One region of the Halobacillus sp. GSS1 genome, then DNA from elsewhere that is predicted to be linked to it. Evidence: predicted binding sites of a transcription regulator. Region 1 holds the regulator's gene; each other region holds the start of a gene.

Region 1 (9,940 bases):
TGACCGTAACAGAGACAACAATCATTCTTATGAATATTATATCACACAGAGCAGGGAAACCGAAAATGGTTATTCCTACGATCTCACTATTCAGCCAAAAAAGAAGCTGCCTCAGAAACAGGCAGCTTCTTTCTAGTTTATTTCATTAAGTTTTCCGCATGCTTGACTACGTTTTCTACTGTAAAACCATAGTTCTCAATCACAGTATTTCCTGGCGCAGAAGCACCGAACTTGTCAATTCCGATGACGGAACCATCAAGACCTACATAACGGTCCCAACCGAATGAAGCACCCATTTCAACTGCCAGACGTTTGCGGACAGAAGAAGGCAATACCTGTTCCTTGTATTCCTTAGGCTGAGCTTCGAAGCGATCGAAAGAAGGTACACTGACAACGCGGACGTCGTAACCATTCTTTTTCAATTCAGCTTGAGCTTCAACAATCAACTGCACCTCAGAACCTGAAGCAAGCAGGATCGCATCCGGCTCTTCTTTATCAGAATCGCTAAGGATGTATGCCCCTTTCTTCATTCCTTCATAGGCATGTTCCTCTGTACCTTTTAGAGTCGGTAAACCTTGACGTGTAAGAACGAGTGCTGTTGGAGTCGCTTCAGACTCTAAAGCAAGTCGCCATGCCGCATTGGTTTCGTTCCCATCCGCAGGACGGAGTACAGAAAGGTTTGGCATTGCACGAAGTGAAGCCAATTGTTCAACAGGTTCGTGAGTAGGACCATCTTCACCAACAGCAACAGAATCATGAGTGAAAACATAGTTCACCGGCAGGTTCTGCAGAGCGGATAGACGGACAGCTGGACGCAGGTAGTCACTGAAGACGAAGAATGTACCCGCATATACTTTAAGTCCACCATGAAGTCCCATTCCGTTTAAGGCAGCCGCCATGGCAAATTCACGAACACCGAACCAGATGTTTCGACCTGCGTAGTTGTTACGTGAGAAGTCCTCTTCATCTTTGACGGCCGTTTTGTTTGAACCTGCAAGGTCAGCACTACCACCAAAGAAGTTAGGGATCGCTTGAGAAAGAGCATTAATCGCATCACCGGATGCTGCGCGTGTAGCCGGGCTGTCTTCCCCTACCTGGTATGTTGGAAGGCTTTGATCCCAACCTTCAGGAAGTTCACCACGAATCGCACGCTCAAACTCTTCAGCAAGTTCAGGATGCGCCTCTTTGTACTGAGCCAATAGATTGTTCCAGGATTCTTCTTTATCCTGACCATTTTGCTGAACTTTATCTTTGAAGTCCTGATAAACTTCTTCAGGTACGTGGAACGGCTCATGTTCCCACTCATAGAACTGCTTCGCTGCTGTTACTTCCTCTTCACCTAGAGGAGCACCATGAGAAGCAGACTTACCAGACTTGTTAGGAGATCCATATCCAATGACCGTTTTCACTTCAATCATTGTGGGCTGATCAGTGTTTGCTTTAGCTTTCTCTAAGGCTTTCGCAACTTCTTCTGTATTCGTGCCATCCTCTACACGGATGACCTGCCACCCATAAGCTTCATATCGTTTTTCGACACTTTCGCTGAAGGAACGGTCAAGATCACCATCAAGAGAAATATCATTGGAATCATAAAGAACGATCAATTTACCAAGGCCAAGGTGACCGGCAAGAGAAGCAGATTCCTGTGATACTCCCTCCATCAAATCACCATCACCGCAAATTGTATATGTGTAATGGTCAACGACGTTGTAACCTTCACGATTATATTTCGCAGAAAGATGAGCTTCAGCCATCGCCATTCCGGTCGCCATTGCAATACCTTGTCCAAGGGGACCTGTAGTTGCTTCTACACCGTCTGTGTGACCAAACTCTGGGTGACCAGGGGTTTTGGAATCCCATTGACGGAACGACTTAAGGTCGTCCATCGTCACATTATAACCAGATAGGTGGAGCAGGCTGTAAAGAAGCATAGATCCGTGTCCAGCTGATAGGACGAAACGGTCACGGTCGAACCAGTTCGAGTTTTTTGGATTGTGATCCATGAACTGAGTCCATAGCGTATACGCCATCGGCGCTGCACCCATTGGCATCCCCGGGTGGCCGGAGTTTGCTTTTTCTACTGCATCGATTGTTAAAGTTCTAATCGTATTGATTGATGTTTGTTCAAGGCTGTTTGCCATGTTCAACATTCCCCTTTCTTTTCAGGTATATGTACCATGTATTATCCTATAATGAAAATCGTTTCGAAACAAGCTTTGTGCAAAATTTCGCACAGCCTCAGACCTAATTTCCCCCTTATCCAAGGAATTAAACAAGAAAAATCCGCATTCGAAATTTTATCGAATACGGACGAATGATCAGGATTAATTCTTTTTCTCGTTCTTTTGCATTTGACGAAGCTTTTCTGGAGTTACGTCATTCCCTTTCGGATCAATGACGGTCACACCTTTAAGCTGATTTTTGAAGGATGCACGGGCATTTTTCAAATATTCCTGGCGCAGCTTCTGCTGCTCTGCTTTTTCTTCCTTCGAGAGCTCTTCCTGCTTAGATTTATTAGCTAGTTCATTTATACGATTAATTTTTTCTTTTGATAACATAGATCCTTCTCCTTTACTCATAGTCTGGATCGTAAAAACATGAAAAAGACAAGAAATCCAAAGATCCTTGTCCGTATATCTAATATTATCGTGATTCTTCTTCTTTTTCAAGCGATAGGTACTCCTTGTATCTACGATGCACCGTAGCTTTTGATACGTCATATCCCAAACCTCTCAAAGTCGCTGCAATATCTTTGAAGGTCAAATCATTTTTCCTTAACCGAACAACCTCCTCAATGGGAAACTCGATTCTCTCACGTCCGGGTGCCTGATCACGATTGGATAAGTTGGCGGATGGATCATAGCCGCCCTCAACCGCTTTTCTCATCCCACGCCGTATTTTCATATTATGTATCTTCCTTTGGTATTCTTCTACGATGCCGACAATCTGTAAAACCATCGAATCCGATTCCGATAACTGGAGCTCCCCCTGGTTAGATAGGGAGTACACCTTGATCTCCAACCGGTTTAATTGATGGAATAAAGCAATCTTCGTATTTCCCCTGCCTAAGCGTGTTTCATCCTGTATCAATAAGGCATCCGCACGCCCGGAAGAAAAACATTCCAGCATGCGGAAAATCCCTTCACGTTCAATATCGTAACCACTAGCTTGCTCTTCAATACAATCAACAACTTCGAAATCATGACTGTCCGCCATGGATATCAATTCAGCTCTTTGTCGTTTTAATGAAGTCACTTGAGCTTCTTTTTCCGTACTTACTCTGCAATATAAAATCACTTTCAATGTATATGTTCCTCTCTCTTTCTCTATTATACAGCTGTGACCATAGAATAATAGAGAATGATAAAACTCACAATAAAAAGAATAATGTAGGTGTAATCCAGCTTAGATAATTTGTTAAACATTGATAACCCCTCCGTTTTCCTTAGAACGAACGTTCTTAAGAACCTGTGTTCGTGTTTGTTACTTCTCATTATATACGAACACAAGTTCTTGTCAATGGTTTTTTCGAACGCGTGTTTGTATTTTTGAAATATAAGTGGTACAATGTGGTTACTATAATCCTATGTACGAGGTGCTAATCTATGAGTAAACTTTCAAAGCGGCAGCAGGAAATACTAGATTTTATTAAAGAACAAGTTTTAGCAAAAGGATATCCACCATCCGTAAGGGAGATCGGCCAGTCCGTTGGTCTTGCTTCAAGTTCGACTGTGCATGGTCACTTATCCAGATTGGAGAAAAAAGGATACATCAGACGCGACCCGACCAAACCTCGTGCCATTGAAGTGATTGAATTAGAAGAAGATCACAGCATCCCAAGAAGTGAAGCTTCTTACGCTCCAGTAATCGGTAAAGTCACGGCGGGTTCACCGATTACTGCTGTTGAAAACATTGAAGAATATGTCCCTTTACCAGATACACTTGCAGGGTCGGATGACAACACATTCGTACTAATCGTACAGGGTGAAAGTATGATTGAGGCAGGAATTCTTGATGGAGATATGGTGATTGTGAGACAACAACAAACCGCCCAGAACGGTGACATCGTTGTCGCGATGACTGAAGACGAAGAAGCCACGGTGAAGCGTTTCTTCAAGGAAAGAAATCACGTTCGTTTGCAGCCTGAAAACGCAACAATGGAACCGATCCTGCTACAGGATGTATCCATTTTAGGGAAAGTCGTCGGCCTTTACAGGACCGTACACTAAAAGAAAGAGGCGAGTTAAATAAACTCGCCTCTTTCTTTATTTATATCAAGCCCTATGACTTTTACGGGAAAAGTTTTCACTTATTTTCGATCATAAAGAGAATCCTTCTTGAAACACAAAAAAACCCTTGAAGTAAACCACTTCAAGGGTTTTATATTTAATATGTCTGTAGATATTGTTCGCGTTCCCACGGATGAACCTGTGTGCGGAACATATCCCATTCGATTTCCTTCGCTTCAATGAAGTGTTCGAACAGGTGCTCGCCGAGAGCTTCTACCATGATTGGATCTTGATGCAGCTCTTCCAATGCATCATATAGAGTGGCTGGGAGATCTTTCACTCCGTGCGCTTCCCGTTCTTTTTTATCCATCACGTAAATGTTTCGGTCGACAGGAGCAGGTGCTTCCAGTTTATTTTCTACGCCATCAAGTCCAGCAGCAAGAAGGACCGCCATCGCCATGTATGGGTTCGCTGAAGGATCCACACTGCGGACTTCGATTCTTGTGCTCAACCCACGGGATGTCGGTACGCGTACGAGTGGACTACGGTTTTGACCGGACCATGCAACATAACATGGAGCCTCATAGCCTGGTACAAGACGCTTGTAAGAGTTGACGGTAGGATTTGTCACGGCTGTGAAGTTCGTTGCATGCTTGATGATGCCTGCTGTGAACTGGTAAGCGACTTCTGACAATTGTTCCTTCCCTTTCTCATCGAAGAAAGCATTTCCCTTTTCATTGAAAAGAGACATGTTCGCGTGCATACCCGATCCGTTTACACCGAACAATGGTTTAGGCATGAATGTTGCATGCAGACCATGTTGCCGTGCAATGGTTTTTACGACGAGTTTGAATGTTTGGATATCATCGCAATGCTTGACAGCATCTGCGTATTTGAAATCAATTTCGTGCTGACCTGGAGCTACTTCGTGGTGAGAGGCTTCGATTTCAAAGCCCATTTCCTCAAGCTCAAGGACAATATCGCGACGGCAGTTTTCACCAAGGTCGGTCGGTGCCAAGTCGAAATAGCCACCTTTATCATTCAACTCCATCGTCGGTTCGCCTTTTTCATCTAATTTAAATAGGAAAAATTCAGGTTCTGTACCAATGTTGAAAGCAGAAAAGCCGAGTTTCTCCATTTTTTTGATGTTACGCTTTAAATTGTAGCGCGGGCATCCTTCAAAAGGAGTTTGGTCTGGGTTGTAGATGTCACAGATGAATCGTGCGACCTTCCCTTTTTCTGAAGTCCAAGGGAAAACGACGAACGTATCCAGGTCTGGAACCAAATACATGTCAGACTCCTCGATACGAACGAATCCTTCAATGGAGGACCCGTCAAACATCATCATGCCATCAATAGCTTTATCCAACTGGCTTAGTGGGATTTCCACGTTTTTGATCGTACCAAGCATATCCGTAAACTGAAGGCGGATAAACTTGACGTTTTCCTCATCGATTTTTTTGTAGATTTCTTCTTTTGTTAAACCCATTGAATTTCTCCTCTCAACACAAAATTAATGGAAGAACCTCGACATTTCTCCCTGCCTGATTGCTAATTTACCTTGTCTTCCCGCTGTGAATAGTTCTCGTTGCAGCATACGACGAAGTTCTTTTTCGGTAAGTTCATTGTGTACTTCCTTCACTTGATCCTCATCATATACCTCATTATCTGGCTGATCATTCAGCTTCAGAACTTTCTTGATTCCGGCCATGTTCACACCTTGATCGATCAGGTCTTTTATTTCGAGAAGACGATCGACGTCATTGAATGAAAACATGCGACGGTTACCTTCTGAACGGGCCGGCTGTACCAGCTCGTGCTGTTCGTAGTACCGGATCTGCCGTGCAGTAAGGTCTGTCAAGGATTGAACAATCCCCATCGGGAATAACGGCATGGAACGACGAATTTCATCACTCATCGATGTGCCACCTCCCCATAAGAATGATACTTTAATTATACGTCACGAAAGGGATATGTCAACATATGTGAGGAATGTTCACACAATTTAACGCTGTTTTTTGAAAGGGTTACCATTCCCGTAGCTTCAGGCTTTGACCATACCCTCTTCGATTAATTGTTCCACTGCCTGTACGACAGCGATCTTAACATGGGCATAGGTCAATCCACCTTGGACGAAGGCAGTGTAAGGGGGGCGAATGGGACCATCAGCGGTCAATTCGAGGCTTGCGCCCTGAATGAAAGTCCCTGCAGCCATAATCACTTCGTCCTCATATCCCGGCATGGCGCTCGGTTCGGGTTTGAAATGGGAATTCACCGGAGATGCCTGCTGGATGGATTGGCAGAATCTGATCATTTGTTCAGCCGTTTTGAAGTTGACGGATTGAATTAAATCCGTTCGTTTCTTATTATAAGCAGGATTCGTGTCGAAACCATATTCACTTAAATATTTAGAAGTGAAAATAGCTCCTTTCAAAGCTTCCCCTACGACATGTGGGGCTAGAAAGATGCCCTGATACATCTCCTGAAGGCTATTTAAACTCGGCCCTGTTTCCTTCCCTAACCCAGGAGCAGTCAAGCGGTAGCTGCATTTTTCAATCAAGGATTTGCTCCCTGCAATGTAACCACCGACCCTAGCAATTCCACCTCCCGGGTTTTTAATTAACGAACCAGCAATCAGATCAGCGCCAACTTCAAGTGGTTCCTTCATTTCTACAAACTCTCCATAACAATTGTCAACAAAAATAATCACATCTTCTTTGATTTCACGGACGAACTGTATAATCGACTGTAACTCGTCAATGAGAAATGATGGACGATCTTCGTACCCTTTGGATCGTTGGATGGCTACCACCTTCGTTTTTTCACGCATAGCTTCTCGAATTCTATCATGGGAAAAAGACCCGTTCTCTTCTAAAGGAACCGTTTGGTAACTGATACCAAAATCACGTAAAGAACCTGTATCCTTATTTCCTCCAGAACCAATGACTTCTCTCAGGGTGTCATAGGGCTCTCCTGATATGTAAAGCAGTTCATCTCCAGGTCGCAGGACACCAAACAAGGCAGTCGTAATCGCATGCGTTCCGGATATGAGCTGAGGTCTGACAAGGGCATCTTCCGCTTCAAATATTTCTGCATACAATGCTTCAAGGGTGTCCCGCCCAAAGTCATCATATCCATATCCCGTCGTCGGATTAAAGTGAGAATCGCTGACCCTCAGTTTATGAAAGGCCTTCAAAACCTTTTGCTGATTGTATTCGACAATCTCTTCCACGTGATCATGTTGAGGCTTAATTTCTTTTGTTACGCGTTGCTTCAATTCTTGAATATTCATGATGAGTCCTCTTCCTATCTTGCAGTATTTCGTTGATTCAACGTTTTCATTTATAATATTTGGTGTTTCAATGGGTGCTCCGGATGGATGAAACCATGAAGAGCGTACCCCTCTTTTTCTTCAAAGAAATGAATGCTTGTAATCATGCTGTAAGCCTTGAATTGCTGGAGCCGTTTCCCTTCAGAAGCTGGTAAGAAAACGTCATACTCGTCCCACTCTTCCTTTAAAACCTCTTCTATTTTATGAAGAACCCTTTTACGATCAATCGGATCATGTACGCTCACTGTCAGCGAAGGGAAAGAGTGGGGAATGAAATCCTCCTTAAGGAGATCTTTCTTATTGTAAACGGTCAGAACTGGCAACTGGCCAGCCCCAAGTTCCTCCAATAACTTCAATACAGTCTTTTCCTGCTGCATATGATCAGGGTGTGAAGCATCAACCATATGAACAATAAAGTCTGCTTCTGTCACTTCTTCTAACGTAGATCGGAATGCTGCAATAAGTGTCGTTGGCAGGTCCTGAATAAATCCTACCGTATCGGAGAGAAGCGCCAAAAAGCCAGAAGGAAGGCTCATCTGTCTTGTCAAAGGATCGAGTGTAGCAAACAATAAATCCTCTTCAAAAGACTGGCTGTCCGTTACTCTGTTGAAGAAAGTCGATTTACCAGCATTCGTATAACCGACGATCGCTACTTGAAAGGCACGGTTTTCTTTTCTGCGTTTTCGATACTGCTCACGTTGTTTGACAACCGTATCCAGCCGCTTCTTAATATCATCAATTCTTCTTTGGATATGCCGGCGGTCGGTTTCCAGTTTGGTTTCACCTGGACCACGCGTACCAATTCCTCCACCTAACCGGGATAAGGCAGTCCCTTGACCAGAAAGCCGCGGAAGCAAATATTGCAATTGAGCAAGTTCCACTTGCAATTTACCTTCCTTTGTACGTGCCCGTCCTGCAAAAATGTCCAGGATCAGCTGACTTCTGTCGATGACGCGAACTCCGATTCTGTCCGATATATTTCTAAGCTGACCAGGTGATAACTCATCATTGAATATCACCAATTCAGCTTCAGATTCCTCTGCTGCTTCTTTTATTTCTTCCAGTTTGCCCTCACCTAAATATGTAGCCGGGTGAACCCGGTCACGCTTCTGAGTTATGATTTTGCATACTTCTCCATTAGCGGTCTCAGTAAGTGATTGTAGCTCCTCCAAAGAAGACTGAAACCGTTCTTCTTGTTCGAATGGTTCTTTCCTGGCAACCAACACGACCATTTCTTTTTCCATCTGTCTCTTCACCTACTCTTCCATCTGCCTGTATCTTTTTCATCATAACAGAAAATCGTTTCCTATGAATGTACGAGTGTTTAGAACACGTCTGTTTCTTTTAATGGAACATCAAAGTCTTCTGCTTGAAGGGTCATCAGTGCTTTTTTCTTCGGGTTCGCTGTGCTGATTACTCTCCAGGCATGCTTTCGAATGGCTTCTTCAATGAGGTTCCTTACATAGCGGGCATTCGAAAAATTCTCCTCACGTCTTGAGTACATGTATGCGAGATGCTGAAAAAGTTTCCGTTCCGCTTCTTTTGTTAAACAATATTCCCTTTCTTCAATCATTCCAAAAGCAATCTGTGTAAGTTCTCTAGCCGAATAATCCTTGAATGAAAGCTGGATGGGAAACCTGGAAGCGAGCCCTGGATTTAGGGTCAGAAAATCTTCCATCTCCTCAGGATATCCCGCAAGAATAATAATGCATTCATTATGATGATCTTCCATGCATTTCACTAACGTATCAATCGCTTCTTTTCCGAAATCCTTTTCTCCACCTCTCGCTAATGAATAGGCTTCATCAATAAAAAGGACGCCCCCCAATGCTTTATGAATAAGATCCTTCGTTTTTTGAGCCGTATGACCAATATATTCTCCTACAAGGTCGCTCCTATCCGCTTCAATGAATTGCCCTTTCTCAAGCACCCCTACATCGCGGAATAAAGCAGCAACCATTCGCGCGATGGTCGTTTTACCCGTACCGGGGTTTCCGTGAAAGACCATATGCAGAACTTGTGCATTCGACTTCAATCCTGCTTCTTCTCTCTTCTTTGAAACGAGCACCTGGGCATAAATTTCTTTGACCCTGGTCTTTAGATCATCCATTCCGATGATGGAAGAAAAAAATTCCTCAATTTTCAAAAAAGGAGACCCTGTCTGTTTGAGGGCAGCTGCTTTCCGATCAGGAATCGCTTTTTCTTTAGATTCATTTAACACAATATTGATCGTGCTGCTTGTTCTCGCTGTTTTCGCTTGGGGTTGCACATCAATCCCTCCTCATTCTTCTTCATCATACGCGGAGGTGAGGTTCCCTGTGACAAACGCCCAAAAGATGAACGCACAACATCATTTCCTTTATCCATGAAAGAAGCGGAG
Region 2 (9,940 bases), on a different contig from region 1:
CATCCTCGTCATTGTCGCTTTCCTGGGATTCCCGGTCGATAAGGAAAAGTTCTGCATCCGCATCATCCGCAGTTAATTCATCATAAATTTTGTTGCTGTAAATGAGCTCCGCTTCCTTTTCATACTCCATTTCACCGACCTCTTCATCAAGCACCTGGCGGAAGATATAATTCGTCGCGTCCAGTACTTGTTTACGACTCCGGAAGTTGCGCGCCAAGTCTATCCGCTCTCCAGCATTTTCTTCATTTCCGTAAAGTTTGTACTTGTTTAAAAATAAGGAAGGTTCGGCATGCCGGAACCTGTAGATGCTCTGTTTCACATCTCCAACCATAAATAAGTGGCCGGCATCTTTCCCTTCTGTCAACAGACGAAGCAACGTTTCCTGTACAAGGTTCGTATCTTGATATTCATCAATCAACACCTCTGAAAACTGCTTTTGGAAACTTTCCGCAACTTGGGAGGGTACAAGATCCACTGGAGTCGCTGTTTCATCGAGTAAAATATGCAGGCAGTAGTGTTCCAGGTCGGAAAAATCCACGATCGCTTTTTCTTTTTTTAACTGCTCATAGCGTCCTTTAAAATCTTTCACAACGACGGCAAGCTGTTCCATGACGGGGTGCAGGTCCTGCATATCCTTCAAATAGCTTTCCAGCGAACGGGAGAACCATTCATCACGGACCTCATTCCAACGTTTTTTATAACGGTCCCGAATCTTTTTCGCCTGTTCTTTTTTATCCACATCACAGTCCATTTTCTTACGGGATAACGTGGCAAACTTCTGCCCTCCCATAAAGCTTTGCATCTCTGACCAGGAATGAGTAAGTGCTCCTTTTGCCTGCTGAATCAATTCAAGATCCGACTCTGCGGTTTCTGCATACGCATAAGGTCCATCCGGTTCTCTAGTAAGGTCCAACACTTGCCTGGCTTCTGTTTCCATGGCTTTCAACTGGCTTTTCACTTCCTGCTTCAGCAGGTTGAGCCATGGCAGGTCCATCTCACTTTCGACCTGTCCTACATTGTACATTTCTACCATTTGATCGATCCAGGTGTCCGGCCACGGATTTTGCGTAGCGAACGTGTACAAATCGAGCACTAATTTCTCTACATCCAAGTCACTTCGGTCGCTTGAAAAGCGTTCAACCACATCAAAAAAGCGCTGCTGTTCTTCGCCTTCTTTTCCGTACCAGTCCTCAAACAGCTCCTCAAGCACCTCCTGCTGAATCAAATCCGATTCAACCGTATCGGCAATCCGAAAGCCAGGGTCAAGATCAAGCAAGTAGGCATAGCGACGCACCACTTCCATACAGAACGAGTGGAGCGTGGAGATGGAAGCGTTTTGCAGCAAGGATAACTGTTTTTTCAAATGATGGGATCCCGGGTTTTCTTCTAACGCTTTCGCAAGTGCCTGTCCTACACGGTTCCTCATCTCTTGTGCCGCGGCATTGGTGAACGTCACTACAAGCAGGGAGTCGATATCGACAGGGTCATCTTTATGAAGGAGTTTTTGAATAATCCGCTCTACCAGTACCGCTGTCTTCCCTGAGCCTGCAGCAGCAGCCACGAGGATATTCGATCCATGAGAATAAATTGCCCTCTCCTGTTCTTTTGTCCAACTGACCATTACGCATCCTCCTTCCCTTTCGTCAGTCTATCCAGAACATCTTCATCCTTTAAGTCCTGAAGTTTCCGGTAATTGTGTTCTTCCAGTGTGGGATCGAACTGACACACAGATCGGTACGAGCAAAATTCGCAGGCGACCTGCTGGTTTTTCTGAAATGGATCCAGATCGACCGCTCCATCCGTAATTCTCGTTCCTGCTTCTGTCATCAACCCACGGATATACTGTTTCAATTGTTCAAAACGTTCCTCATCCGCTGTTTTTGAACTCTTATAAAATCCGCCCTTCGCCTTCAAAGCGGCAGGGACGATTTGACTGTATCCTTTTTCAAGACCTGTATCCATCATCTGAACCACACGTTCATTTTCTAAAAGCAGGCCCTGCATTTTAAATTTCTTGAAAATCTCTTCTTCAATCTGCTCATCTTTAAGAAGCTGTTTCCCTGTAATCATCGGGTTATGCACATGGAAATAGAGTACGCCCCCAGGGGTTGCATTCTTTCCAAGCCATTGCTCAGCGTTCGTCAGTACAACATCTAAATAAGCAAGCATCTGCAGCGACAAACCATAAAAGACATCCACGAGACTCAAGCCTTTGCTGCTTGATTTGTAATCAATGATTCTTAAAAACAGATCTTCTTCCGAAAGAGCTTTATCCACACGGTCGATACGCCCGCGAAGCATGAGTTCATATCCATTCGGCAAATCGAAAGATAATGGCGGAAGTTTCGCATCTCCTCCAGTCCCGAAGCCAAGTTCCAGACCTACAGGAGAAAATTGGCTACTCCTTGCCTGCTCACTGAGAACGAACGCCGCTCGTGCTATGACCTGCTGCAGCTTCTTCTGAATATATTGATAGCGGTTCGAGCTCTTTAAGATTTGATTTTGCAAAATCGGCGCCAGGGAGTTGGTCGCTTTTTCTGCGTAGAGGTCTGTATCCTGACGACCTAATTGAGAAAAGTCACGCCCTTCCGCCTGGACCCATTCCGTAATCTGCTTGAGGGCTTCGTGGAAGAGTTGACCGATATCCGGCGCATCCAACTTGTATGTCCTTCGTTCTTCAAGTCCAAGACTGTGTTGTGCAAAATACTGATACGAACAACGATGGTATGTTTCCAGTCTTGAAACACTCGTTTTCACTTGTTTATCAAACAGCTTCCCTGTCGTTTCTTTGGAAAGAGGCACCGGTTTGTTCTTATAAAAAAGACTTTGTAATACACGATTCGTCAACCCATGGGAAGGCTCGTGCTCAATATACCAATTCAGCAGGTCCCACCAGACCGGCTGCATCATATATCCTTTCAGATAACGTGCAAACTGCGAAGTGAGTGCTGACCTCGTCTTTTGAGGATTCGTAATGAACCGCTCCGCCTCGTACAAATCATCAGGATCCTGCAAAAGTACATGTTCCTTCGTATTCGGAAACAATTCCTCCATACGTTGAATGAGGGTCGCCGGAACCTTAGACTTCCCTTCCTCATTACTGAGGGGATAGCTGATCCACAATTGGTCTGCGGGCATCGTCAAAGCCAAGTACACATAAAAGCGATCATCCAGCAGCTGGCGGTTGCTGCCATCAGCAAGCTGAATACCATTCTCCGCAAGCAATGAACGCTCTTGTTCCGAAATCATGCCGTCACTTGGCGGCTTCATCGGCCACATCCCATCGGTAACGCCGAGAAGGAACGACGCTTTAATGCCCGTCATTCTTGATCGATCGACACTTCCGACGATGACATGGTCCATGCTTGGCGGAACGTGGGCAAACGTTAAAGATTCCAAACCACTGTCGATGGTACTGCGGAAGACTTGGAGCGACATTTTTTCATCACCGGCCATTTCCACCATCTCATCGAGCAGCTGCAGGAAATCATCCCATACCTGTGCCTGTTCACGGCCGCGTTCGATATCCCCTTTTTCATCATAAAATGCACGCCAGGACTCAAGTTGATCCGGTACGCGCAAACCTTCCAGCCATAAGTAGATGACCCGAGCACGGTTTTCAATCGTTTTAGCTGCTCTTAGATTCTCGTCAAATGGCTGCAACGCTTGGCGCACTTGGTTACGGTACGCATTGATCCGCGTTTGTTTAGCTTTCTCTTCATCCGTCTGTGCGGACTGTTCAAATCCACGAAAGCGCTGGTAAACCCATGGCTCATCTGAAAACCATTGACTGCGCGCCCGTATCCCGTACTCAAGCACGTAATTCTCAAGCTCATCTATTGCATCTTCATTCAATGGATGCGTGCGGTCTGTCTCTGGGATGAAACCGGTTTTTAACAAGCGGAAAACAGAATCATAACGGAAGTTCCCCTCTACAACATCCAAGCCAGAGCGAATGAGCTCAATCATCGGATGGTTAAGCATCGTCCTTTTTTCATCGATGAACACCGGGATGTCATAATCATCAAAGAGGGTTTCAATCAAACTATGGTAAACGTCCGGCTCACGCATCAAAATGGCCATATCCTTATAGCGATAGCCTTGATCACGAACGAGATGAAGAATTTCCTGTGCCACCCCTTCGACTTCTGCCCGGGGATGAACCGCTTCTGCAATCTGAATCGGCACTTCTCCTTCAAACGGGGACGCCGGTCGTACATCGTAATACTTTTCTAAATGCATGAATGCCGGCTGATCTTTCATTCGGCCTGACGTGTGGTCAAGCACTTCCACATCTTCCAAACGGGCCCCTGCTTCCTCGGCAACCTTTTTCAGATCAAGATACGTTTGTTTCGTTTCATGGAAAAGATCCAGCTCAGGGTTCTCTTCTCCTGACGGTTCCTCTGTAGTCAAAGTAACATGAACCGTCTTTACCTTTCTCAAAAGAGTTTCAATGACCTGATACTCCTGAGGCGTAAAGCTGTGGAAACCGTCGATGTACACTTCTGCTCCTTCTAAAAAAGAAGCTTCAGGAATTTTGCTGGCAAGAAGCTGGAGCTGATCTTCACTATCTATGTATTGATCTTTCAACGCATCAACAAGACGATCATAAATATAGGTCATATCGTCCAGCTTGTCCCTCAACCCCTGTTCCTGACTCGTAGTGTGAACAAACTGACCAAGCGCGTCCATCTGGGCTTGAAGATCTTCCGGCGTAATGCGGTAACGCTTGAATTCCGTAATCATTCCCTCCAGCTGTTCAATGAATCCCTGCTTCTCCACCGCTTTTTGAAAAACACGCCAATCGGACGTCCGTTCTTCTACGATTTTACGCAGCATCATTTGAACCCCTGTAGATGTGATGAACTTCTTCGTTCCCCCTCCTGTTTCCTGAAGTACTCTCCAGGCGAGTCGTGAAAAACTGAAGACTTGGGCACGAATAGACCCTTCCACTCCTTCTCTTTTCAGGAGGCCATACTCCTGCTGGAAGGTCATCTGATCCGGAACGATGTAAATAATCGCCGGACCTCGTGGGTCATCCTTTAATTTTGCTTCTATTTCATTTAAGCAACGCGTACTTTTTCCTGCTCCTGAACGACCGAGCAAAAACCGCAGCCCCATACCGACCGCTCCTTTCTTTCTCATTCTGTATATATTTTATCATTTTTACACCGTTTATGATGCTCTCCCGCTCTTCCACAATCGCTCCTTTTTCTTGAAGACTCAGTTTCGAGATTTTTGTTGAGTGTATGGGGCTGCGGGGAATGACTCGCTTTCCAGCCACCCCTGACGCCCAATAGCGTAACGAATCCCGAAAATATCTCGATACTGATTCTTCAACAATTCTGCCATATAGTTGAATAACGATAGACATAAAAAAAACCGCCCGGTAAGGACGGTTGCGTTTTAGAACTGTACGCCGAGTTGGTTCATGGGCCAATAGCGTACATCCACTTTTCCTACAACGGTATCAGCAGGTACAAACCCGAAATACCTACTATCCAGACTGTCCCGTCTGTTGTCCCCCATGACGAACAAATGACCTTCTGGGACCGTCTGATGCCCCGTCACCTCTTCCAACGTGAAATCTTCCGTAAAAGGCAGACCGTCATTCGGACGGAGTGAATCGAGGTAACTTTCGTCGACACGTTTACCATTGATGTATAACTGATCATCTCGAACGGCAATCTCGTCCCCGCCGATTCCTATGACGCGCTTCACATAATCCTCTTCTTCATTTGCATGGAAAACGATCACCTGCTGTCTTCCGATATCCTGCCAATCATAAACCGCTTTGTTGACCATTAGTAAATTCCCGTCATAGAGCGTAGGCTCCATCGATTCGCCGTCTACAATGTAGCTTGCGAATAAATAAGAGCGGAACACAAAAGCCAGCAACAGGGCGAGTAATACTGTTCTGATCGCTCTTTTATATTTTTTCATTGTTTGCGCCTCCACGTGGTATGCTACAAACATTTTACCCTCGCGGAGACAAACTTAATCCCCGCTGTACGCTTTCTGTTCCGCCTTTATTTGTATTCTTTTCTCGATATACTTCCCAAGCACCCAGAAAAGCAGAATGCAAACACCGACAACAATCGATTTCACTGGATTCTGCGCAAACGATGCGATGCTTGAACCTACATAGGCGATTGTAAAAATCATGACGGCTTTGCCCAAAAGGACGGCTAGGATGAATTGCTGACGACTGACATTGGATAATCCAGAAACCACATTAATGATCGATGAGGGGGAAAAGGGAAAACACATGAGCAAGAACAATGGACCAAACCCATGCTCCTCCACCCACTTCGTCACTTTCTTCACTTGCTTTTGCTTTGTAATCTTCCTGAATAAACGCTTGTCCCCTAATCGGCGAATAATAAAAAATACACACAACGATCCAAAAACAGCCCCAAGCCATGAATAAAGAAATCCTTTGAACAACCCATACACCACAGCATTGGCCAAAACAAAGGCAACAAGTGGCAAAATCGGCAAAAACGCTTCAATAAGAGGGAATAGGATGCCCGGAATTGGTCCAAACCGTTCCAATCCTTCAAGCTGTCTTATGATGTAATCAAATAGTTGATCATTCTCCGCTAAATGGCGCCATTGGTTAATTTTTTCAAACACTGAATCCATGATGCTGCTCCTTATGTACACTAGTGACCAGTGTATGCTTTTCTCCATTTTATCTGAAATCCCGCTCCATGCCTACCAGTATGTGCGTCCTTATCTAGCTTTTCCCCTTCCTGCCATTTTCAACCTTTTTGTAAAACTATCTTGCATACATTGGACCTTTCCGTGGTATAATACAAACAAGAACACTTGTTCGTATTCGGAGGAGAATGACATGAGGTATCTAAAACAAAAAGAATTGGATCTCGCTTCCCGTTATTTGTTTTTATCTATGGCCATCACTGTTATCAGGCAGGATCGGAAACACATGGAACATGGGAAATTCAAAATCAAGGAGCCGTACATGGAGATGCTCGGAAAAATGGAGCTGGAAGCGCGAAAGGAACGGAGAGAACTAAGAAGACAAATGGATCATATGAAATTGCAGGTCGTTGAATCCGGGAGGAACGATTCATTTACCTCTTTCCTTTTTTTAGCTCATGGATATGAGGAGAAGCGCAACTATTTCAATCCAGCCATTCGAAAAAAAGTGGAAAATATTCTGTTTGAGCTTATGAGAAGGTCTCAGCAATCCGTTCAGCACGATGATCAGCAACCACAGGTGTCGAATGGAAACGGTCTTCAAGAATGACGCGCAAATGAGCGGTGCGTTGAACTTGATTGGCGAACATGCCATCAGAAACGGGAAGGTTGACAGACATCCCGTTCGTGAATTGAACAGTCGTTGTTTTATTAGGCTCTCCACGGTAGGAGCGAATATATTTATGGGCGATCCAGGAACAGTCTTTTCGTTTCGGGGAGATAATCGGGAAGAAATAAATGCCCATCGCTTCTGATATGACAATCGGGGGTTTGTGCGTGTAACCGGTCAGCTGCTTTGTGCCAGCAATCCGACCATCGAGGCTGCTTGCAAAGTAACGGCAGGAACGATCGATAAGACCACTTGGACATTTTGAAATGACAAAGCGCTCATCCGTCTCCATAACTTCCGTAAAAGCTTGTCCACCCTCTGTATTTTTGGCGATAAGAGCAATCGTCTGAGGGTTAATCTCATATTCTTTTCCATGAACAAATGTCATCCACTACAACACCTCTTTCATTTCAAGTGGCGGCAGCTCTACACTCAGGTCGAACCTACCGCTCATCTTCTTTAATTTACCAAATCACTCGACAAAAGTCTAAACATTTTAAAAAATGTTTCATTTCAACGATTCTGCTATACTACAATTACACCTTTTCTTCTTTCTGCCCTTTGTTTCCTCTCTGCTCTTCACCACGACCAAAGTCAGGATTGAGTAATGTGAAGAAATCGAGTTCAGGCTGAACCGGTTGATCTTTCATTTGAAACACCTCTCAAGCAAAATTCATTTTAGGAGGAATACACATGTGGAGTCGAAAAAACAAGAAGTCGAAACTAGAGAAGAAGGATTTATCCATACACGATGTCCGAAAAGCCGTCCACGCCTACGCGGATGCTAAGCCCAGCGATGTCCCTCTAAGTGTAATCATCAAAGAGGACCTCACCCTGGACTATGAACTTTTATCCCCCTACTTAAAAGCTGTGCCCATTCAAAACTTTTACATGTCCCGGGAGACCTATGAGTTGTTTGAAGAACAGGACCGGGATCTTGCATTGGATATCGATCTCGTTCAACATGCCGTCGACCAATATATGAAACAGACACAGGAACTGCCAATCATAGATGATGACCCATACAAACGGGTAAGTTATTATAAGCTTGAAAATCATCATTTGTTACAACAAAGACCAGAACGTGACTTTTATCTTACAAAAGAAGAATTTATGATTACCTACAAAAAGCCTGAATGATCACCGATCCGCCGTCCCTAATGTCATCCCACCATCCACAACGATTTCTGTTCCCGTACAATAGGAACTGTCGTCAGAAGCAAGGAAAGCAATAGCTTTAGCTATTTCCAGGGGCTGCCCGATTCTACCGAGCGGGATAGAATGATAAAATTCCGGTACCCCTTTCCCCTCTGTCGCCATCTCGGTTTCAACTCCCCCTGGGTGAACCATATTGACACGAACTCCGTACGGCCCGAGTTCAATAGCTGCAGCTTTCGACATAGCCACCACAGATGCTTTCGTTGCCGCGTAAGCGGATGCCTGGCTAATCGGAGCAAAAGAAGAAATGGATAAGTTGTTCACGATAGAACCCTTGCCCTGTTCGATCATATAAGGTACAGCTGCCTGCATTCCGTAAAAGACCCCCAGCTGATTTACTTGGATCAATTGCTCGTATTCCTCTGATTTCATCTCTATAAAAGGCTTACGGATTAAAAGACCAGCGTTGTTTACAAGTACATCCAACCGCCCGTACCTACGGACGATCTCAGCTATTGCAGCCGTCCACTCCTCATTCTTCGTTACATCCAACTGTACAGCCAATGCTTCCGAAGATCCTAACGCTGCCACCACCTCTTCAGCAAGGTGGATATTTCGTGCTCCAAACGCCACCGATGCTCCAAGAGACAATAAATATTCCGCAATGGCCCTTCCCTGTCCACGATTCGCACCAGTCACCAAAACCACTTGACCCTTTAATTTTTTCACAACTTTACGCTCCCTTCCATCCATCGTTCCGTTATTTTAAACACAATCAGCAAAGCTCATACTTTCAAATCCAAAGCTCAGCCACATACAAGTTATTTAAGTAAATGGCAGGTTTGTTGAAGACTCAGTTTCGAAACTTTTATTGAGTGGAGGGGGGCTACAGGGAATAGCTCGCTTTCCGCGGGAGCGCGGTGAGACTCCTATGGGACGAGTGGGACAGGTGAGATCCCGGAAGGCATAGCCTGAGGAGGCTCACCGCCCGCCCCATGGAAAGTGTTCAAATGCGGAATCGTCCTGGTAGACACGACTGGCATAAGCAGAACAGCAACGGAATGTGTTTTTCATTCCTTTGCTGTTCTGCTTATGACGCGAGTGTCTGGACGATGGAGCAAGACGAACCTTTTCCCTGAGCCCCTAGAATCACACGAACATCTCTAAACTGAGTCTTCAAGAATAGGGAGCTTATATTTAAAAGGGCAGGCACAAAAAAAGTGCCCATGCTCACGTGAGCATGGGCCAAAAGAGACGACTGGTTAACTTTTGAGTGAGGGAATAAATTGTTGGAAAAGTGCTTTTGAGAGGAAAGACTTTTCCGTGACACTCATCAGTAAACAACGTTACTGACCTATTTATGACAACCAAATCATAAATAGTTATGAGATAAATAAGCATCACCGCTTATCTGTTTCTATTGTAATATATCCTAGGACAACCTTCACC
Region 3 (9,940 bases), 820 kb from region 1:
AAGCTATTATTGCCTTATTGTTTTTACAGAATTACAGGAAGGGAGTTGCAGATGTGAGAATTCACATTGTACAAAAAGGAGATACACTCTGGAACATTGCCAAGAAATATGGGGTCGACTTTGAACAGTTGAAATCCATGAATACCCAGCTTTCCAATCCTGATATGATTATGCCGGGTATGAAAATCAAAGTCCCTCAAGGTACAAAGCAAGTGAAAAAAGAGGCTCCTAAAAAAGAGGCCCCTAAACAACAAGCACCAGCACCTAAGAAGGAAATGCCTTCACAACCACCATATAAAGATACAACACCAAAGCCGATTCCGAAAATTAAAGAGGATGAGAAGAAACCGGCACCTAAAGGTGTCATGGAAAAACCGATGAAGCCGATGCAGCCTATTAACATGAATATGCCGATTACAATGCCGAGCATTGATCAACAGATGCAAAATTATTATACAACTTTCCACCTTCCTCAAATGCCGATGCCGCAGCCGAAAGAAGAATCACCTAAGGAGGCTCTAAAAGAGGAAGTAAAAGGAGAAAAAATGGACGATGTGAAAGGGATGCAGTCTCCGGAACAAGCTCCAATGCCTCAGCAGCCGTATTATCAACCCATGCAGCAACCCATGCAGCAACCAATGCAACAACCGATGCAGCCACAATTAATGCACACCGACTATTATTGCTGCCCGCCTTATCCAGTGATGATGCCGATGCATATGCCGATGTACCAACAACCGATGCCGATGAATCAGCCTATGCACATGATGGGGGATGAATCAAGCGATGATATGGTCCAAGGCGTGCAAGCCGGTGGGGACTGTGGATGCGGAGGAGAAAAAGGGCCGCAACCATATGGACCGATGATGGGGCCGTGGGGGCCGTCTCCATATGGCGCTCAGCAGCCATGGGAGCAGGCACCATATGGTGGGATGCAGCAACCGATGGGTTATGGTCAGCAGCCACCTCACATGGGATGGGGCCAGCCTCAGCAAGGATGGGGCCAACCGTACCCACAGCAAATGGGGCAGTGGGATCCCCAACAGATGGGCCAAGGATATCAACAGCCTTGGAGGGAAGATGATTTAGATGAAAGCTGAACACCGAATGGGCGATTCATACACGGATCGCCTTTTTCAATGGATGCAAACAGAGGAAAAGCTTCCCATTGAATATGAACAGACCATCAAGCCGAAGGTGTACAAAGTAAGGTATGAAGGAATGCCATTTATTTTGAAAGGGTACCGGAGATTTCATGTGATTGAAAAACAAGTGGAGTTTTTTGAACACTGGAATTATGCCTACAAAATAGCTGCAAGACCGTACCCTTTTTATGATCGTGTCTATACGATCAGTAAACTTGGTTGTGATTGGGCTTTATTCGAACGAGTGGAAGGAAGGCACGCAGATTTTAACCGGCATAAGGATCGAAAACAAGCGGTACGTATTCTGCACCATTTTCATCGAACGACGAAAGGGATTGGTGTATTATCCATTCCTAAGGACCCTTTATATGTCAAATGGGAAAGGCGCTTAGAACAATTTGAAGAAACGAAAGATGTATTCACTGAGTTACGGAACCGGGAAATGTTTCAGGAACTCCATGCTTGCATGAGCAAACGGTTAGAAGACTTTACCGATCATCCGTGGGGAGAGGTGGAGGAGAAAGCCTGGGACCGCCACGAATGGCTGCATGGAGATGTGGCTCATCATAATTTCATTGTGGGCACGGATAAGAATATAAAAATGATTGATTTTGATCTTTTGCATACCGGACCTCGTTTATATGACCACATTCAACTAGCTCAGCGGTTTTTACCATACGTGGAGCTTAGGAAATCTACTTTGCTGCCATATTTTCCTCACGTTTCAGACAAGGAAATCTGGTGGAAAGGAGTCCTCGTCCCCGCTGATCTTTTAAGGGAGTGGCTTTATGGATATCGGCTTAGCTTAAGGGAAGAAGCATCAATGACCCGACATATGAGAAAATTAGAAAAAGCATGGGAAAACCGGAAGAAGTTTGTCCGATATGCTGAGCATATGCTATGATTAGATATCATATGTGTGAAAGGATGAACAATCCGGTGGAACAAAAAGTTGAAAAAATCGTGTCCTGGCTTCAGGAACAAGTGAAAGAAGCAAAAGTGGAAGGATTAGTCGTTGGAGTCAGTGGTGGAATCGATTCCGCTGTCGTAGCTAATCTTATTAAGAAAGCATTCCCTGATCGCTCCCTGGGAGTCATCATGCCTTGCAAAAGTCAATCCGATGACCAAATCCATGCAAAGAGTGTTGTGGAAGCGTGTGACTTACCGGTAATGACAGTTGATTTGACGGAAACACATAAGGTCATGTTCTCTACCATTAAACAGCAATTGAACGATGCTGGATCTTTCAATGAAGAACAGGAAAAGTTGGCCGATGCTAATTTAAGAGCCCGTTTACGAATGAGTACCCTCTATACCATCGCCACTAATCATAAATACTTAGTTGTCGGAACAGATAATGCAGCAGAATGGTACACAGGCTACTTCACGAAGTTTGGAGATGGAGGTGTTGATCTGGTACCAATCGCAAACCTGACTAAAGGTGAAGTGCGGGAAATGGCTGAATATTTAGGTGTACCGGATGAAGTCATCCATAAACAACCGAGTGCAGGATTGTGGGAAGGCCAGACAGATGAGAACGAAATGGGCACAAGTTATGATATGATCGATCGCCACTTGAAGGGTGAAGAGATTCCTGATGAAGATCGTAATATCATCGAAGCGATGCATAAACGTTCCACCCACAAGCGCCAGCTGCCCCCTGCACCACCGAAATAATCTTGGTGAATATTGACAGACTAAAACATTCTTCTTGGACCCATAGTAAGGGTAAAAGGAGAATGTTTTTATGTGGAAAATCGTAAGTATGCTTATGTTGACCTCTTTATTTATGTTTGCTTGTCAGGCGGATGAAACCGCTGAACCGAAGGAAGAAGAATCATCCCCTTACCAACCTCTTGGTTATGCTCAAGATGGAGCGATCGAACGCCGCGGGCAAATTCCTACAGGGAAAGACAGTTATTTTAAACGTACAGCAGAGGAAGAGTTTAGAAATGCGAAGTATGGTGAAACCAACCGTTCCCACGACAATGATTTCAATAACGAAGATGCTATGGCTGTAGTGGAAAAAGTGAATGAATTGAAGGAAATCACGATGGCTCAAGCTTATTCGACTGATGATCGCATGTATGTGGCGGTCATGATCAATCCATATGATCTGAGAGATGAAACGATTCCGGAAAAGATAGAAGCCAAGGTGAAGCAAGTGTCGGATAAAGATTTGGTCGTCTATACGAATAACAATAGCTGGGATGAAATGAAAAACTTTAACTCAAGAGACAGGGAAGCACCTGATAAAATCAGAGAAAGGTTTAAAAACTTTTTTAATCAATAACAGGGGATAACGGTTCGCTTTCAAGAAAAAAGGGGATTGTGATATATTAGAATGTAGAGTCCAATGCTGATTAAACTTACGCTAAGGGACGATAAAGATTTGTTTGGGAGAGGAGAATGTCCAATGGCTGGCCATTCAAAATGGAGTAATATCAAGCATCGAAAAGGTGCTCAAGATGCGAAACGCGGAAAACTCTTCATGAAGCTTGCTCGTGAGATTTTCATGGCGGCGAAACAAGGAGGCGGGGATCAAGAAACCAATCCTGCGCTGCGTATAGCTGTAGATAAAGCAAGATCAAACAATATGCCGAAAGATAACATTGATCGAGCCATTAAAAAAGCGACCGGGGACCTTGAAGGGGTCAATTATGAAGAATATACGTATGAAGGATATGGTCCTGGCGGGGTAGCAGTTATGGTGAAAGTATTGACGGACAATAAGAATCGTACAGCTGCAGATGTCAGACATGCTTTCAATAAAAATGATGGAAACTTAGGGGAGAATGGGTGTGTCTCCTTCATGTTCAACCGCTCAGGTTATCTTGTGATCGACAGGGAAACAACAGAGGCGGATGAAGAAGAACTGATGCTTGAAGTCATTGAAGCCGGTGGAGAGGAAATGGAAACTTCAGAAGAACAATTTGAAATTTATACGGATCCTGAATCTTTTTCTGATGTGAAACAGGCCCTGGAAGCAAATGGGTATGCCTTTACTACAAGTGAAGTGACCATGATTCCTGAAACTTATACGGAACTTGGCGAAGAAGGCGTAGAAAAAATGTTGAAGCTGATTGATATGTTGGAGGATAACGACGATGTTCAAGAAGTCTATCACAATCTTGATGCTGATGAAGCGATCCTGGAAAAATTATCGTGATCTCCCTTTGCTATGATAATAACTTCTGTTTCTGGACACACTAGAAACAGAAGTTATTTTATTTAGGGGGGATCCTGTTATGAAACGATGGGCCTGGATTGTTGGATTAACCATAGGCGTTGCCGTATTGAGTTGGTCGATGATTGATCAAACTCAACAGAAAACCTTTAAAGATAACACGCCTCAAAGAGTCATCCAGGGTAAGCAGGAGCAAATAGAATCCGTGGAGACATTGGTGAAGCCGGAACCTTTGAAACTGACGGTCATTCTAAAGGAGCATTATATAGATGGTGTGACAGAAACGACAAAAAAAGAAGAAACCATTTGGTCTATGATGGATTTTTGGGCTTCGTACGAGGGATGGACGGTTGAAGAACAGCAGTTGGACAAAGTGGTTTTTCAGAGAGAAGTCGATGATATCTCTCCTTTGACAAAACAGACGGGGTATTTCGGATTGACAGAGGATGGCGAGCTAGCCGTCTTTCAAGGTCTTCCTGATCAAGGGAAGGTGATAGAATCCTTTAAACCAGTTCCCATTAAGCCGTTAGAAACTAAAAGAGAGAATGAATTAAAACAGGGCATAAAAATCAAGGATCATCGACACTTTGAGCAAGTCGTACGTCAATTTTCCAAACAAGATGAAGTATGAAAGACTTTAAAACAGCCACAAATCGTTGTGGCTGTTTTATGCCGTTTCAAAGGGGATCCACGGCTTTTTAGCATGGGCGAACATGTGCTTGTATGTTACAATAGGAAGGATAGCAATAAAGGGTAGAGAGGGAATTTTACAATGATTAGTTACGTGAAAGGTCAGTTGACGACACTCGATGAAGGGTCGATCACTATAGAAACAGGCGGCATAGGATACGAAGTGCTGTGCGCGAATCCATATCATTTTCAAGATTCAATGAGCAAGGAAGTCAAAGTACATACGTACCACTATATAAGAGAAGATAATCAATCGCTTTTCGGTTTCAAGAAAAAAGAAGACAAACAGCTTTTTGCTCAGTTACTAAACGTTTCTGGCATTGGACCAAAAGGAGCACTTGCAATCCTTGGAACAGTAAGTGTACCAGAATTCGTATCGGCTATTGAGCAGGAAGACGATAAATACTTAACGAAATTTCCGGGAGTCGGTAAGAAGACTGCTCGTCAGATGATCCTTGATTTAAAAGGGAAGCTGATTGTCTGGCTTCCTGATGAAGACAATGAGGACACTCTATTTTATCAGGATGATCTGACCTCGAAAGAGAAGCGGGCATTCGTGGACGACGCGGTTGAAGCATTAAAAGCCCTGGGTTATACAGAAAAAGAAGTGAAGATGGTTCGTACAGAACTTGAAAAAGCCAAGCATGGCAGCGTGGATGATTATGTCAGACAAGGGCTGCAGTTACTTATGAAATCTTAAGGGAAGGAGGAATGAATGTTGGAAGATCGCATGATATCCGGAGAACAACAGAACGCCGACCAGGAGATTGAGCTTAGTTTACGGCCGGAAACTCTGAAACAGTATATTGGTCAGGATCAAGTGAAAAATAATCTTAGCATCTTCATCGAAGCGGCAAAGATGCGGAATGAGCCCCTTGACCATGCACTGTTGTATGGGCCGCCCGGTTTAGGTAAAACAACACTGGCTTCGATCATTGCTAATGAGATGGGCGTCCAGTTTCGAACGACGGCTGGTCCAGCCATTGAGCGAGCCGGGGATTTAGCGGCAATTTTATCTTCTTTGGAACCCGGGGATGTCCTTTTCATTGATGAAATCCATCGCCTTCCACGTTCGGTCGAAGAAGTTCTCTATCCAGCTATGGAAGATTTCTGTCTTGATATTGTCGTAGGAACGGGGCCGAGCGCGCGCTCTGTAAGACTTGATCTTCCACCTTTCACGCTGGTCGGAGCTACAACGAGAGCCGGTTTGCTTTCCGCGCCTCTCAGAGATCGTTTCGGCGTGCACAGCCGTCTGGAATATTACGATACGAAAGCGCTTTGTTCCATCGTAGAGCGAACAGCAGAAATCTTTTCTGTTGAAATCGATGGGGCGGCGGCTGTTGAAGTCGCGCGTCGTTCGAGAGGAACACCGAGGATTGCCAATCGCCTGTTGAAGCGTGTCCGCGATATTGCTCAGGTGAAAGGGGAGACAGTCATCAGCAAGGCAACAACACAGGAAGCATTGGAAATGCTTCAAGTAGATGCAGAAGGTCTTGATTTTATCGATCACAAATTGCTGAAAGGGATCATGGACAGCTTCCAGGGAGGACCCGTGGGATTGGATACGATAGCGGCAACGATTGGAGAAGAACCTCAAACGATTGAGGATGTTTATGAGCCGTTCCTGCTGCAAATTGGTTATATCCAACGCACGCCAAGAGGCCGGGTGGTCACACCTAAAGCCTACACTCACTTCAACAGGGAGGTGCCTGGCTCTTGACGGGGTTTGGTAAAATCTTTATTGTAATAGGGATTGTGTTCATACTGATCGGTATAGTATGGAGTATATTTGGAAAATTGCCAGGCGATCTCAGCTTTAAAAAAGGAAACGTCACGTTTTATTTTCCCATTATGACTTCCATTATTGTGAGCATTGTCCTTTCGTTAATTTTCTATTTCATAAGAAAATTTTGACCGATTACACATAGAATAGGGGATTCACATGGATATTAAGCAATACGATTTTGATTTACCGGAGGAGCTGATTGCCCAAGTTCCATTAGAAGATCGCACGGCTTCCCGGCTCATGGTTTGTGATCGTTCAGAACAAACCATCGAACATCGGCATTTTTCTCAAATCACCGATTACTTAGAAAAAGGTGACTGCCTTGTATTGAATGACACCAAGGTTTTGCCTGCACGGCTGTACGGATCCAAAGACGGGACCGGTGGGAAAGTAGAGGTCCTGCTTCTTCATCAAACAGCACAGGATGAATGGGAAGTGCTGGTCAAACCTGCGAAAAAGGTGAAACTTGGTACAAAGATCATATTCGGAGAAGGAAAGCTTGTAGCCGAATGTACCGAATTGCAAAAGCACGGAGGACGCAAAGTAAAATTCAGTTACGAAGGTATTTTCCTTGAAGTACTGGAATCTCTGGGAGAGATGCCTTTGCCGCCATATATCAAAGAGCAATTGTCGGATAGAGACCGGTATCAGACTGTCTATGCAAAGGAAGAAGGTTCAGCCGCTGCCCCAACCGCTGGATTACACTTTACAGAAGAACTGTTAAAGGATTTGCAGTCGAAGGGGATTGAACTTGCGTATTTGACACTCCACGTAGGGCTTGGTACTTTCCGTCCGGTCAGTGTTGATCAAGTGGAGGAACATGATATGCATGCAGAGTTCTACCAACTGAGTGAAGACACAGCGAATCAGCTCAATGCAGTAAAAGAAAAAGGCGGAAGGATCATATCGGTAGGAACGACTTCCACCAGAACTCTCGAAACCATCATCCGTGATTACGGAACTTTTAAAGAGGCAAGCGGTTGGACGGATATCTTCATTTATCCGCCTCAGAAGTTGAAAGCCATCGATGGTTTAATTACAAACTTCCATTTGCCTAAGTCCACATTAATCATGCTTGTCAGTGCCTTTGCAGGACGAGATTTTATTTTGGAGGCTTACAAACAGGCGGTAGAAGAAAGGTATCGTTTCTTTAGTTTTGGAGATGCGATGTTCATAAAATGATCTTAGGGATCAACAGTGAGAAAGGGTAGAAATCATGGCAATCACATATGAATTGATTAAAACATGTAAGCAGACAGGCGCACGTCTGGGAAAGGTCCATACACCACACGGATCTTTTGAAACACCGATGTTTATGCCTGTCGGTACACTAGCAACCGTTAAGACAATGAGTCCGGAAGAGTTGGAGCGGATGGGTGCACAAATCATTCTCTCGAATACGTATCACTTGTGGCTTCGTCCAGGAGAAGACATCATTGAAGAAGCAGGTGGTCTGCACAAGTTCATGAACTGGAACGGATCTATTCTAACGGACTCCGGCGGCTTTCAGGTCTTCAGTTTGAGTGACCTTAGAAAGATTGAAGAAGAGGGTGTCCATTTCCGGAACCATATTAGTGGGGAGAAGCTTTTCTTATCTCCAGAAAAGGCAATGCACATCCAAAACGCCCTTGGTCCGGATATTATGATGGCCTTTGATGAATGCCCTCCATATCCAGCCGAGCATAAATACATGAAAGACTCGGTAGAGCGAACGAGCCGTTGGGCTGAGCGTTGCTTGGAAGCACACAAGCGTCCACATGATCAGGGATTGTTCGGTATCATTCAGGGTGGAGAGTATGAAGATTTACGTCGTCAGAGTGCTCGTGACCTGACATCTATGGACTTCCCAGGTTATGCAATCGGGGGGCTTTCTGTTGGTGAACCGAAGGATGTCATGAATCGTGTTCTCGAATTCACCACGCCCCTGATGCCTGATCAAAAACCTCGTTATCTGATGGGAGTTGGCTCGCCAGATTCTTTGATTGATGGCAGCATTCGGGGAATTGATATGTTTGACTGTGTGCTCCCAACTCGAATTGCAAGGAACGGGACTCTGATGACTTCTGAGGGAAGACTAGTTGTGAGAAATGCGAAATATGCACGTGATTTCCGTCCCATTGACGAGAATTGTGATTGCCACACATGTAGAAATTACAGCCGTGCGTATATACGCCATTTAGTCAAAGCTAACGAAACATTCGGTTTCAGACTTACGACTTATCATAATCTATATTTTCTGTTAAACTTAATGAGGCAAGTGCGTGAAGCCATTAGAGAAGATCGACTCGGTGACTTTAGAGAAGAATTCTTTGAAATGTATGGTTTCAACAAACCAAACGCAAAGAACTTTTAGAAAGGGGGAAAATAAATGGATACATTAGTAGGTTTACTTCCAATTATTCTAATGTTTGTCATTTTCTATTTCCTATTGATTCGACCGCAGCAAAAGAAACAGAAGCAAGTACAACAAATGCAGTCGGACCTCCAAAAAGGCGATAGAGTTATAACAATCGGAGGACTTCACGGAACGATTCATGCGATTGATGAAGGTTCGCTTGTGATTTCTGTACAAGATGGTACTCAACTGAAATTCGATCGTTCATCCGTACGTGAAAAATTGAGCTAATCAAATGCAATCCCGCTACACTTGTAGCGGGATTTTACGTACCGTCATCTCCTCACCGTTTTACGTGGCAGGTTGACTCCTATCATTCCACCAAGCCAGGCCGCAAGAACCAACCCTCCGAAATAGCTTAATTGAGGCAGAGATACCCATGAGTTTTCAAAAATGATTTGAAATAAAATCATCGCACTGACGAAGATCAGCCCGGTCATCCCTCCAGAGAGCCATCCCTTCTGTTCTCCCTTATAAGCTGCCAGCATGCCACCGATCGCTAGTATGCTGATCCCTGCAACTAGAGCTAATTGATTGAGTGTCTCATATTCCATTCCAGTAAACCTTAGTAAAAGTGCTAACACGCCTGCAAATACAATCATTAGGATAAAAATAGACCCGACTCCATACCCCAGGACCCCTGACAATAACTTTTTCATCCCATCCCCCCTTGATATGCTTGTCACTTTTATCTATATGCATGAAAACTCTATAGATAGAAGCAGATATTTTCCTCC

The links. The regulator LexA, encoded in region 1, represses DNA repair genes until DNA is damaged. The targets are predictions, from matches to a motif close to CGAACATATGTTCG.
Region 2: the regulator LexA is predicted to act here: its motif matches at 6,825-6,838, upstream of J0K78_RS16220 (YhjD family protein).
Region 3: the regulator LexA is predicted to act here: its motif matches at 5,041-5,054, upstream of ruvA (Holliday junction branch migration protein RuvA).

What each region holds. Positions count from the first base shown of each region.
Region 1 covers NZ_JAFLHE010000001.1:308,378-318,317, reverse strand. The annotation lists gene J0K78_RS01590 (hypothetical protein) at 1-136, shown strand, start outside; gene tkt (transketolase) at 138-2,141, opposite strand; gene J0K78_RS01580 (DUF896 domain-containing protein) at 2,325-2,558, opposite strand; gene J0K78_RS01575 (YneB family resolvase-like protein) at 2,644-3,303, opposite strand; gene lexA (transcriptional repressor LexA) at 3,606-4,229, shown strand; gene glnA (type I glutamate--ammonia ligase) at 4,387-5,718, opposite strand; gene J0K78_RS01560 (MerR family transcriptional regulator) at 5,743-6,147, opposite strand; gene J0K78_RS01555 (methionine gamma-lyase family protein) at 6,274-7,521, opposite strand; gene hflX (GTPase HflX) at 7,572-8,804, opposite strand; gene J0K78_RS01545 (AAA family ATPase) at 8,885-9,829, opposite strand.
Region 2 covers NZ_JAFLHE010000011.1:47,759-57,698, forward strand. The annotation lists gene addA (helicase-exonuclease AddAB subunit AddA) at 1-1,621, opposite strand, end outside; gene addB (helicase-exonuclease AddAB subunit AddB) at 1,621-5,121, opposite strand; gene lepB (signal peptidase I) at 5,407-5,943, opposite strand; gene J0K78_RS16215 (TVP38/TMEM64 family protein) at 5,998-6,645, opposite strand; gene J0K78_RS16220 (YhjD family protein) at 6,857-7,273, shown strand; gene J0K78_RS16225 (competence protein ComK) at 7,194-7,721, opposite strand; gene J0K78_RS16230 (DUF3939 domain-containing protein) at 8,027-8,473, shown strand; gene J0K78_RS16235 (SDR family NAD(P)-dependent oxidoreductase) at 8,474-9,220, opposite strand.
Region 3 covers NZ_JAFLHE010000001.1:1,126,303-1,136,242, reverse strand. The annotation lists gene safA (SafA/ExsA family spore coat assembly protein) at 54-1,100, shown strand; gene J0K78_RS06010 (phosphotransferase) at 1,090-2,049, shown strand; gene nadE (NAD(+) synthase) at 2,085-2,822, shown strand; gene J0K78_RS06000 (YhcN/YlaJ family sporulation lipoprotein) at 2,893-3,438, shown strand; gene J0K78_RS05995 (YebC/PmpR family DNA-binding transcriptional regulator) at 3,562-4,314, shown strand; gene J0K78_RS05990 (BofC C-terminal domain-containing protein) at 4,394-4,963, shown strand; gene ruvA (Holliday junction branch migration protein RuvA) at 5,105-5,722, shown strand; gene ruvB (Holliday junction branch migration DNA helicase RuvB) at 5,741-6,742, shown strand; gene J0K78_RS05975 (DUF2905 domain-containing protein) at 6,739-6,936, shown strand; gene queA (tRNA preQ1(34) S-adenosylmethionine ribosyltransferase-isomerase QueA) at 6,965-7,990, shown strand; gene tgt (tRNA guanosine(34) transglycosylase Tgt) at 8,022-9,161, shown strand; gene yajC (preprotein translocase subunit YajC) at 9,177-9,434, shown strand; gene J0K78_RS05955 (TIGR04086 family membrane protein) at 9,479-9,862, opposite strand.